DNA from 2 places in the Methylobacterium tardum genome. Region 2 is predicted to be linked to the other one. Evidence: riboswitches for the same ligand, from Rfam matches in the RefSeq annotation. Region 2 holds a riboswitch; the other holds the start of a gene.
The links. A riboswitch is a leader RNA that binds a small molecule or an ion and turns the genes downstream of it on or off. The one in region 2 is predicted to bind thiamine pyrophosphate.
Positions count from the first base shown of each region.

Region 1: another riboswitch for thiamine pyrophosphate. It lies ahead of thiC (phosphomethylpyrimidine synthase ThiC); the one in region 2 lies ahead of thiO (glycine oxidase ThiO).

Region 1 is NZ_CP097484.1:6,734,527-6,739,085, reverse strand. It holds gene M6G65_RS32370 (hypothetical protein) at 1-13, shown strand, start outside; gene M6G65_RS32365 (pilus assembly protein PilZ) at 259-513, shown strand; gene M6G65_RS32360 (acyltransferase family protein) at 523-1,593, opposite strand; gene M6G65_RS32355 (HNH endonuclease family protein) at 1,701-2,075, opposite strand; gene M6G65_RS32350 (hypothetical protein) at 2,100-2,306, opposite strand; gene M6G65_RS32345 (alpha/beta hydrolase family protein) at 2,300-2,929, opposite strand; TPP riboswitch at 3,042-3,146, shown strand; gene thiC (phosphomethylpyrimidine synthase ThiC) at 3,217-4,559, shown strand, end outside.
Region 2 is NZ_CP097484.1:2,815,462-2,820,020, reverse strand. It holds gene M6G65_RS13445 (glycosyltransferase) at 1-705, opposite strand, end outside; gene M6G65_RS13440 (TIGR02281 family clan AA aspartic protease) at 1,152-1,658, opposite strand; TPP riboswitch at 1,843-1,971, shown strand; gene thiO (glycine oxidase ThiO) at 2,036-3,259, shown strand; gene thiS (sulfur carrier protein ThiS) at 3,256-3,468, shown strand; gene thiG (thiazole synthase) at 3,471-4,274, shown strand; gene M6G65_RS13420 (thiamine phosphate synthase) at 4,271-4,559, shown strand, end outside.

The DNA.
Region 1 (4,559 bases), 3.0 Mb from region 2:
GGAGACGGTTTGACGAGGATGACGAGCCGCGCCGCGATACCTATCGCTACGGTCGCGACTACGATCGCCCACCGGCACGCCGCCCGTACGACGAAGATTACGGACCGTCGCGGCGTCGCTAGCGGGACGATCCGGACGAGGATTGATCTGCGGCATCGCAACTCGGCCTTCGCGCGCATCCGGCCTGTTAACCGCCGGTCGGCAACATGGTGCGGCGCGGAGCCCGGCTCCGCTGACTGACGTGACCGGTGGGAGGCCATGACGGAGAATCGCCGCAGCGTTTTCCGGAAGAACGCCTTCACGATCGGCAGCCTGCTGCTCGAACGCGGCGCGGTCGGCTGCCTGGTCTGGGACATCACCGAGACGGGCGCTCAGATCGAAGTCGAGGGCGACCAAGTCGTTCCGGCCAAGTTCCAGTTGCGCCTGACCGAAGGTGGTGACCCGCAGTTGGTCGCCGTGGCGTGGCGGCGAGGCCGCCGGATCGGCCTGACCTTCGCGCCTGTCGAAGGCTGAGCCCGCGCCTCAGCCCGGTTGCAGAGCGGGCACAGGGCGGCCGCTGGCCGTGGCGAGGCGAAAGCGCCGGGGCCGCACGAACAGGAAATCGAACGACGTGCCGCGCACGAGCCGCTCGAGGATCAAGGGCATCAGCACCGCCATCGCGATGACGATCAGGCTCGCCGCGCCGATATCGGCGATCCAACCGCTGCGCACGAGAAGCTCCCGCGTGGCGGCCATCGGCAACGAGAAGGCGAGATAGATCACGATCGAGCGCTGACCGCAGGTCCTGATCGCCTCGGCGACCGGACCTCCCAACCGGACGATCAGCGCAGCGGTCACGACGATCGCCAGCGCCCCTGCCGCACCCAGCGCAAGGCTGACGAGCGGCAGGCTGGCTACGGTCGGGTGATCCGGATTGCTCCACGGGGTCAGTGCCAGCCACCCTTCCAGGCCAGCCCAGACGGCGAGGCCGCACAGGGCGAGACCGATCCGGCGGCGCGCGGTATCGGCCAGCGCGAAGATCCGACCCGCAAACAGGTAGCCGGCGAGGAAGTAGACATACCGGGCGCAGAACTCGCCGATGAGCGTCGAGTCACTGCGGATATCGGCGATCTGCAGCAGGGCAGCGCCCGTCAGCAGCAGGCCCGCGGGAACCTGATGGAGCGCCTTGGTCACGACCGAGAACACCGCCAGCAGATAGATGAACCACAGGCTCGAATAGGGTTCGATCAGTGAATGGGCGAGATGCGCCGCGAAGGCCGTCGGCCCGCCGTCGCCGACGATCTTCCCGTACCGCGCGGCCGACTGGATCACGAGCCACAGCAGGTAGAAATAGGCGAAGTGAACGACGCGGCGGTCGGAGAACAGGCGCCAGTCACGGCCGATTACCCGGCCCATGAACAGGCCGGACAGGAGGAAGAAGTCCGGAATCCGAAACGGCTTCGCGAAGGCCACGACCGGATGCAGAAAACCTTCGCCGCCCATGGCGTCGCCGGTGCCGGTCACCGCATGCATCATGACCACGAGGAGGATGCATATGCCTTTGGCGACATCGACCCAGGCGAGCCGATCGCGCGCATCTCCGGTTCCGGCCATCGTCCCGTCCTTGCAGTCGAGGCGATCCTGGACCCGGAACGGTTGACGACAAGGCTCTGCGCCGGCGCCCGCTGTCGACGTGGCGAACGCGCGGTAAATGCCGCCCGTCAGTGCTTGCGCCGTGCTGCGCGCCGGTCGCGGGTTGAGCGGGTCGCGGCGTGGAAATCGTCGGGCTTGCCGCGGACCCAGGTCAGGAACCGGGCGATCTCCGGATCGGCCCTGAGAGCCTCCACATCGGCGAGGCGCTTGGCAATCTCGGCCTCGCTGTAGCGGGCATGGATAGCCGAGTGGCAGATCTGGTGAAGCCGGACCGTACCCCGGTGCGTCCCGCCTTTGAGCTTCGGGGTCAGGTGGTGAAGGCTGGAGCGAGCGCCGGGCGGAATCGGCCGCTCGCAGAGCGGGCAGACCGGATGCGCGCGCGCGGCCGTCCCCGGCGCATCGGGGTCATCGGCGCTCCAGCGCCGTGAGCGCCGTCCGACCACGCACATCCTCCCTCGTTCGACCCGTTACCGCTCCGATTGCGCCGCCGGCGCGCAGCCCCGCGCGAGGCGGCTCCGGAACAGCGCCTCGGCCGCGCGATCACCGACGCCCAGGATCGAGACGTGGTCGCCCGAAACGAGCTCGATCCGGGCTCGCGGCCCGGCTGCCGCCGCCAGGGCGACCGCAAGCTTGGCCGGCACCACAGGATCGTCGCGGCCCTGAACGATCAGCACAGGCGCCGTCCCGGTGCGGATGCGCAGGTCCGAGCGATAGGTGTCGCGCAGGAGCAGGTCGGGGCCAGCGGGACATGCAGCCGCACGGCGTGGCTCATCGAGTCGAACGGCGCCTCCAGATACAACCCGAGCGGCGCTGTGCGCGCACCGACCGCGACCGCGACGGCGGCGCCCAAAGAATGGCCGTGAAGCAGGATCGGCGCACCCGGCGCCCGAGCGGCCGCTGCAGCCACCGCCGCCATCCCATCATGGATCAGCCCCGTCTCGCTCGGGTGTCCGGTCGAGCCCGGATAGCCGCGATAGGCAGGGGCCAGGACGCCCCAGCCGCCGCGGTGCCAGGGACCGTCGGTGAAGCGGGCGCCCTGCGGCTCCGGCCGCGAGCCGTTGCCATGGAAACTGACGATCACGCCGCAGCCGGGCTCCGGCGGCTTCCACAGCGCGTGCAGCGTCTCGCCATCCTCGGTGACGAGGGTGACAGCGGCCACGCCCGGAACCGGCACGACGGCGGGCAATGGCCGATACGCGCCCGGATAGAGGAGCCGGCGCTGGTTGAGGCCGAGCACGACCAGGGCCAGGCCGTAGAAGAGGATGGCCGCGAGAGCCAGGCCGATCAGGAGACGCATATCCGCTGGCTGGAGAGCACGGCATTCGCCGAGGCGCGCGACGGCCCGGGAGGATCTGTTGTCTACGGGTTGCACTCAGCATTGACAAAGCGGCCCGAGAGCCCGAGTCTTGAATCGTTCCGAGGGGGCCCTGCAGGGGGCTGAGATTGGGCACGCTGCCCTGACCCTTGAACCTGATCCGGCTCATACCGGCGGAGGGACGGGAACCTGCGGTCGCGTGCGCGCGGCCGGCTCTCATCTCAGCCATCGCGTGGACCGGACCGCTCCAGAACGAGGAGAGGCCCACGATGAACGCACCCGTTCTCCCGAAGGACGTGAAAGGCAGCCCCGAGGCCGTGACCACCGGTCCGGTCACCGGATCGCGCAAGGTCTATGCGAGCCCGGCCGGCCGGCCGGACATCCGCGTGCCCTACCGCGAGATTGTCCTCTCCGATCCCAAGGAGGAACCGGTGCGGGTCTACGACCCGTCGGGCCCCTACACCGAGACGGATGCGCGCATCGACCTCAACGCCGGCCTGCCAGGCGTGCGCGAGCCCTGGATCGCCGGTCGCGGCTACGCGGCGGTCGCGCCGCGGGCGGTGAAGCCGGAGGATAACGGCTTCGCGGGCGACAAGCTCGTAGCCGCCTGCCCCGCCGAGCGGATCATCCGCAAGGCCGCGCCGGGCCAGATGGTGACGCAGTACGAATTCGCCCGCGCGGGGATCATCACCGAGGAGATGATCTACGTCGCCCATCGCGAGAACGTCTGCCGCGAGAAGATGCTCGAGGGCGCGGAGGCCGCGCTCGCGGACGGCCAGAGCTTCGGCGCCTCGGTCCCACCCTTCATCACTCCGGAATTTGTGCGCGACGAGATCGCCCGCGGCCGGGCCATCATCCCGGCCAACATCAACCACACCGAGCTGGAGCCGATGGCGATCGGCCGGAACTTCCTGGTCAAGATCAACGCCAATATCGGCAACTCGGCGGTGACCTCCTCGGCCGCCGACGAGGTCGAGAAGCTCGTCTGGTCGATCCGCTGGGGCGCCGACACGGTCATGGACCTGTCCACCGGCCGCAACATCCACAACATCCGCTCGTGGATCATCCGTAACAGCCCGGTCCCGATCGGCACGGTGCCGATCTACCAGGCGCTGGAGAAGGTCGGCGGCGACCCGCTCAAGCTCGATTGGGAGGTGTTCAAGGACACGCTGATCGAGCAGGCCGAGCAGGGCATCGACTACTTCACCATCCATGCCGGCGTGCGGCTGGCCCACGTGCCGCTGACCGCCCGGCGCGTCACCGGCATCGTCTCGCGCGGCGGCTCGATCATGGCGCGCTGGTGCCTCGCCGGCCACCGGGAATCGTTCCTCTACGAGCGGTTCGACGAGATCTGCGACATCATGCGGGCCTACGACGTGTCGTTCTCGCTGGGCGACGGTCTGCGCCCGGGCTCGATCGCCGACGCCAACGACGCCGCCCAGTTCGGCGAGCTTGAGACGCTGGGCGAGCTGACCAAGGTCGCCTGGGACAAGGGCTGCCAGGTGATGATCGAGGGCCCCGGCCACGTGCCGATGCACAAGATCAAGGTCAACATGGAGAAGCAGCTGACGGAGTGCGGCGAGGCGCCGTTCTACACCCTCGGCCCGCTGAC
Region 2 (4,559 bases):
ACTGAGGTATACCTCTTCCTCCCAATACCCGAGATCAGCTCGCTTTAGATAAAACTGGAGAGACTTAGCGAGATCACCAACGTCACGGTAGGATCTCGCCAGATAGAAGGTGTACCGTGAGATCATGAAGGGGTCGGTCTCGACGGAAAGCGCCTTCTCCATGGTCGTCAGATCGCGGTATTCTGACATTTCATCGCGGTGACGCGCGCCGTCGTCGCCGCGGCGCATCGATACCGGCAGCATCGGCGTGCCTGGATTCCCCGAACATTGCAAAAATTCGTGGACCACACCGCGATAATGGCAGTCGAAACCATTGTTTATCATCTGTATTCTAAAATATTCTGTCGCCCCGTCTAAGATTGCAAACATATACCCGGCTTCCGACAGCCTCGGCAAAACGAAGCCTTCCGGAACGATAAGCTCGTCGTCGGCATCGATGATCAGCGTGTAGTCGGCGTGCGGACGCGCGAGTTTCAGCGCCTCGGTCCGATTGAAGGCGAAGTCGACCCACGGTCGTTCCACGAGGCGACCCGGACAATCGGCCACCGCCGCTCGGATGACGTCCTGCGTCCCGTCCGTCGATCCGGTATCCACGATGATCCAATAATCGATGAACGGCCGCACAGAATCGAGGCACCGTCGTATGACATGTGCTTCATTCTTGACGATCATCGACAAACAGATGGTCTGACCAAAAGCGTTCATGGAAACGATATTCAAGCTTATATGAATGACCGGTAGAACAGTGATCACGTGCGTAGCATCAAATTAGGTAGCCACAAAGTGGCCTCGTAAAGAATAGAAACCGCTTGTCAGCTTACGACGCGCGTAATATTGGAATGATCTACCGAATAATATCGTGCCGATCATCAATTTTTACAACAATTACGAGTTGTTAAACTTGCTATAATGAGATATGGCGATCTGAATGATGCGCGTTTGCGAGCACGACGGTAAACAAGCTTCCTTTCCGGGCCAAATGGCGCAGCGTGGCATACGCAGGCGCCACTGCGATCTGGCCTCCCTGTGGCCGGTCCGGGTTGCAGGCGTTCGCTTCGATGATGTCCCACGCGGCGGCCCGCCGGATTCCCTCGGCCGACGGTCTGCCAGGGGCATCCGGGCGCGGCGTCGGTACGGGCCTCGGTGACGCCTCAACCCCGCAGGGTCATTGTGCCGCCGCTGACGGTGAAGTCGCGCAGGCGCTTCAGGAACGACATGCCGAGCAGGCTCGTGCTGAGACGCCCCCGCGGAATCACCACCGCGTCCACGTCCCGCACGATGATCGAACCGACCTGCAGGACGGCGATCCGGATCGGCGCCACCCGAACCGTCCCGTTCGCGGTGTTCCAGACACGGCTGAAATCGCCCGCACGGACCCGGATCCCGATCCGCTCGGCATCCTCCTCCGAGAAAGCGCAGGAGCTCGCGCCGGTATCGACCATCATTGATAGAGCGCGACCGTCCATCAGGGCATTCACGAAGAAGTGGCCGTTGCGCCCGGCCTGAAGTGCAACGCCGGCCACCGCGCCGTCGGGAACCGGCGTCGTTGCCGCGGCGGAGGCCGGCGCAGCCGGATCCGAGCGGGTCCGCTCGCGCAGCTTCTGGAAAGCCGTCACCGACAGGAAGCCAATCGTGCAGACGACCACGAATGTGCGCACGCTTCCCGCCCCGGCCCTTCAGAGTGGTGAATTCTCGCCCGGATCCGTGAAGGGCTGGTGCCCGGCAGCCGGATTTCATCCGGCTTGGTATCCGGGCGATGACTGCGTCCGAGGAATGTCCGTCCGCCGGGTGATGCCGATCGGCGGCGGGGTTGACCGATGCGGCGAGGGCGACCAAATCTATCCCCGTTCCAGGGAGATCCCCGGCAAGGGGCTGAGAAACCGCTGGCACGTCCGTCAGGACCTGCGGCGCGGAAATCCTTCGAACCTGATCCGGCTCATACCGGCGTAGGGATTGGACCGCGGCCGCCCGAAAGGCAGGCCACAGCTTCTCACCGAAGCACACGGCCCGGTTCCCGCGACGGCAATCCGCGGAGATGCCCGTGCACCTCGACCGCCCCGCCTCACCGATCGGCCGCCGCCGCAGTCCCGACGGCGGTGTCGCGCCCGCGGCCCTGCCGGCGCGGACCGACGTCGCCGTCATCGGCGGCGGGCTGATCGGCCTGTCGATCGCGTGGCGGCTCGCTCGGGCGGGCCGTGCCGTGACCGTGCTGGAGCGGGACACGATCGGCGCGGGCGCGAGCCTCGCGGCCACCGGCATGCTGGCCCCCGCCGCGGAGCATGAGCCCGGATCCGACCCGCTGCTGCCGCTCGCCTTGGCGTCGCTCCGGCTCTGGCCGGAGTTCCGCGACGCCCTGGAAGCCGAGTCCGGCCGCATGATCGATTACCGCCCAGATGGCACCCTGGTCCTGGCGGTCGGCCGCGACGAGGTCGAGCGTCTGCGCTTCCGCTTCGATCTGCAGCGCCGGTCGGGGCTCGAGGCGGCTTGGCTGCCGGGCAGCGAGGTGCGGCGGCTGGAGCCCGGCCTGCGCCCCTCGGTCACCGCCGGGATCCACTGCCCGTTGGACCATCAGGTCGATCCCCGGATGGTCATGGACGCCCTTACCGAGGCCTGCCGCCGAGCCGGCGTAATTTTGGTGGAGCGGACCCCCGTCACCGGCCTCGACTGGTCGGGCGGCCATGTCGCGGGCGCCCGGGCCGGGGATCGCGGTGTCGCGGCCGAGACCGTGGTGCTGGCCTCCGGTGCCTGGAGCGGGGAGGGCGGCTTGCTGCCGGAAGGGCTCGCCCTGCCGGTCCGGCCGCTCAAGGGCCAGTCCCTGGCCCTGCGCACCACCCCGCGCACCGGCACGCTTGGCCGGATGATCTGGACCGAGCAGGTCCACATGGCGCCGAAGAGCGACGGTCAGCTCATCGTCGGCGCTACCGTGGAGGATTGCGGTTTCCGGCCCGGCGTCACCGCGGGCGGCCTCTACGCCCTGCTGGAGGGCGCACGCCGGGTGCTGCCCGGGATCGAGGAGATGGAGGTCGAGGCCGTCTGGAGCGGCTACCGCCCCACCTCGGACGACGACGCGCCGATCCTCGACGTGATCGCCCCCGGGCTCGTCGCCGCGACGGGCCATCACCGCAACGGCTACCTGCTTGCCCCGATCACCGCCGACGCCATTGCCGGCTTGGTGACGGACGGCGTGCTGCCTGAGGTCGCCCGGCCGTTCACCCTTGCGCGGTTCGGCCGCCCCGAGCCCCGGAGGGTCTCGGCATGAAGCTCTTCGTCAACGGCGAGCCGCGCGAGTGCGCCGCCGAGACCGTGGACGCCCTGTTCCGCCTGGAGGCGGAGGAGAACGGGATCGAGAGCCCGCAGGGCGTCGCCATCGCGCTGAACGGCCGGGTGCTGCGTCGCCGGGACTGGGGCGAGACCCCGGTCGCGGACGGCGACCGCGTCGAGATCGTCCGCGCCATGCAGGGAGGTTGAGCATGGACCAAATTCTTACGCCGCTGCGCCCGGAGAGCGGGGACGACAGCCTGACCATCGCCGGGGTGAGCCTGTCGTCCCGGCTATTCATCGGCACCGCCGGCTACCCGACCCAGGCGATCATGCGCGACGCCGTCGCGGCGAGCGGCGCCGACGTGGTCACCGCCTCGATCCGCCGGGTCTCGCTCCAGGGACACGGCTCGGACACGGTCAAGATCCTGAAGGGCAAGCGTTTCCTGCCGAACACCGCGGGCTGCGAGACGGCCCGCGACGCGATCATGACCGCCGAACTCGCCCGCGAGGCGCTCGATACCAACTGGATCAAGGTCGAGGTGATCGGCGACCGGGAGACGCTCTACCCGGACGTCACCGAACTGATCGAGGCCTGCCGCCATCTCGTGGACGACGGCTTCGTGGTCCTGCCCTACTGCAACGACGACCCGATCATCTGCCAGCGCCTGGAGGATCTCGGTTGCGCCGCCGTGATGCCGATGGGCTCGCTGATCGGCTCCGGGATGGGCGTCGCCAACCCGGCCAATCTCGAGCTGATCTGCCGCCGGGCGAAGGTGCCGGTGGTGGTCGATGCCGGGATCGGCACCGCGTCCGATGCGGTGATCGCCATGGAACTCGGCGCTTCCGCCTGCCTGATCAACACCGCAATCGCCAAGGCCGACGATCCCGTGCGGATGGCCTGCGCGATGGGCCGGGCGGTGGAGGCTGGGCGCGACGCGCATCTGGCCGGGCGGATCCCCCGCCGCGGCCGGGCCGAGCCGTCGAGCCCGCAGCTCGGCCTCGTCGGCTCGTGAGGGCGCTGCCGTCGCCGCTGCTGGCGGTGACGGACCGGCACGGGCATCCGCGGCCGCTCGTCGAGACCGTGCAGGCGATCCTCGACGGCGGCGGACGCTGGATCTGGTTCCGCGATAGGGATCTGGAGCCGGAGGCGCGGAAACGCCTGGGTGAAGCCGTGGCCGGACGCGTGCGGGCTATGAAGGGCGTCCTAACGGTCGGAGGCGACGTCGCGCTGGCGCGCGCCCTCGGTGCCGACGGCGTGCATCTCGGCGGCGGCTCGGGATCGGAGGCGATCGGGGCGG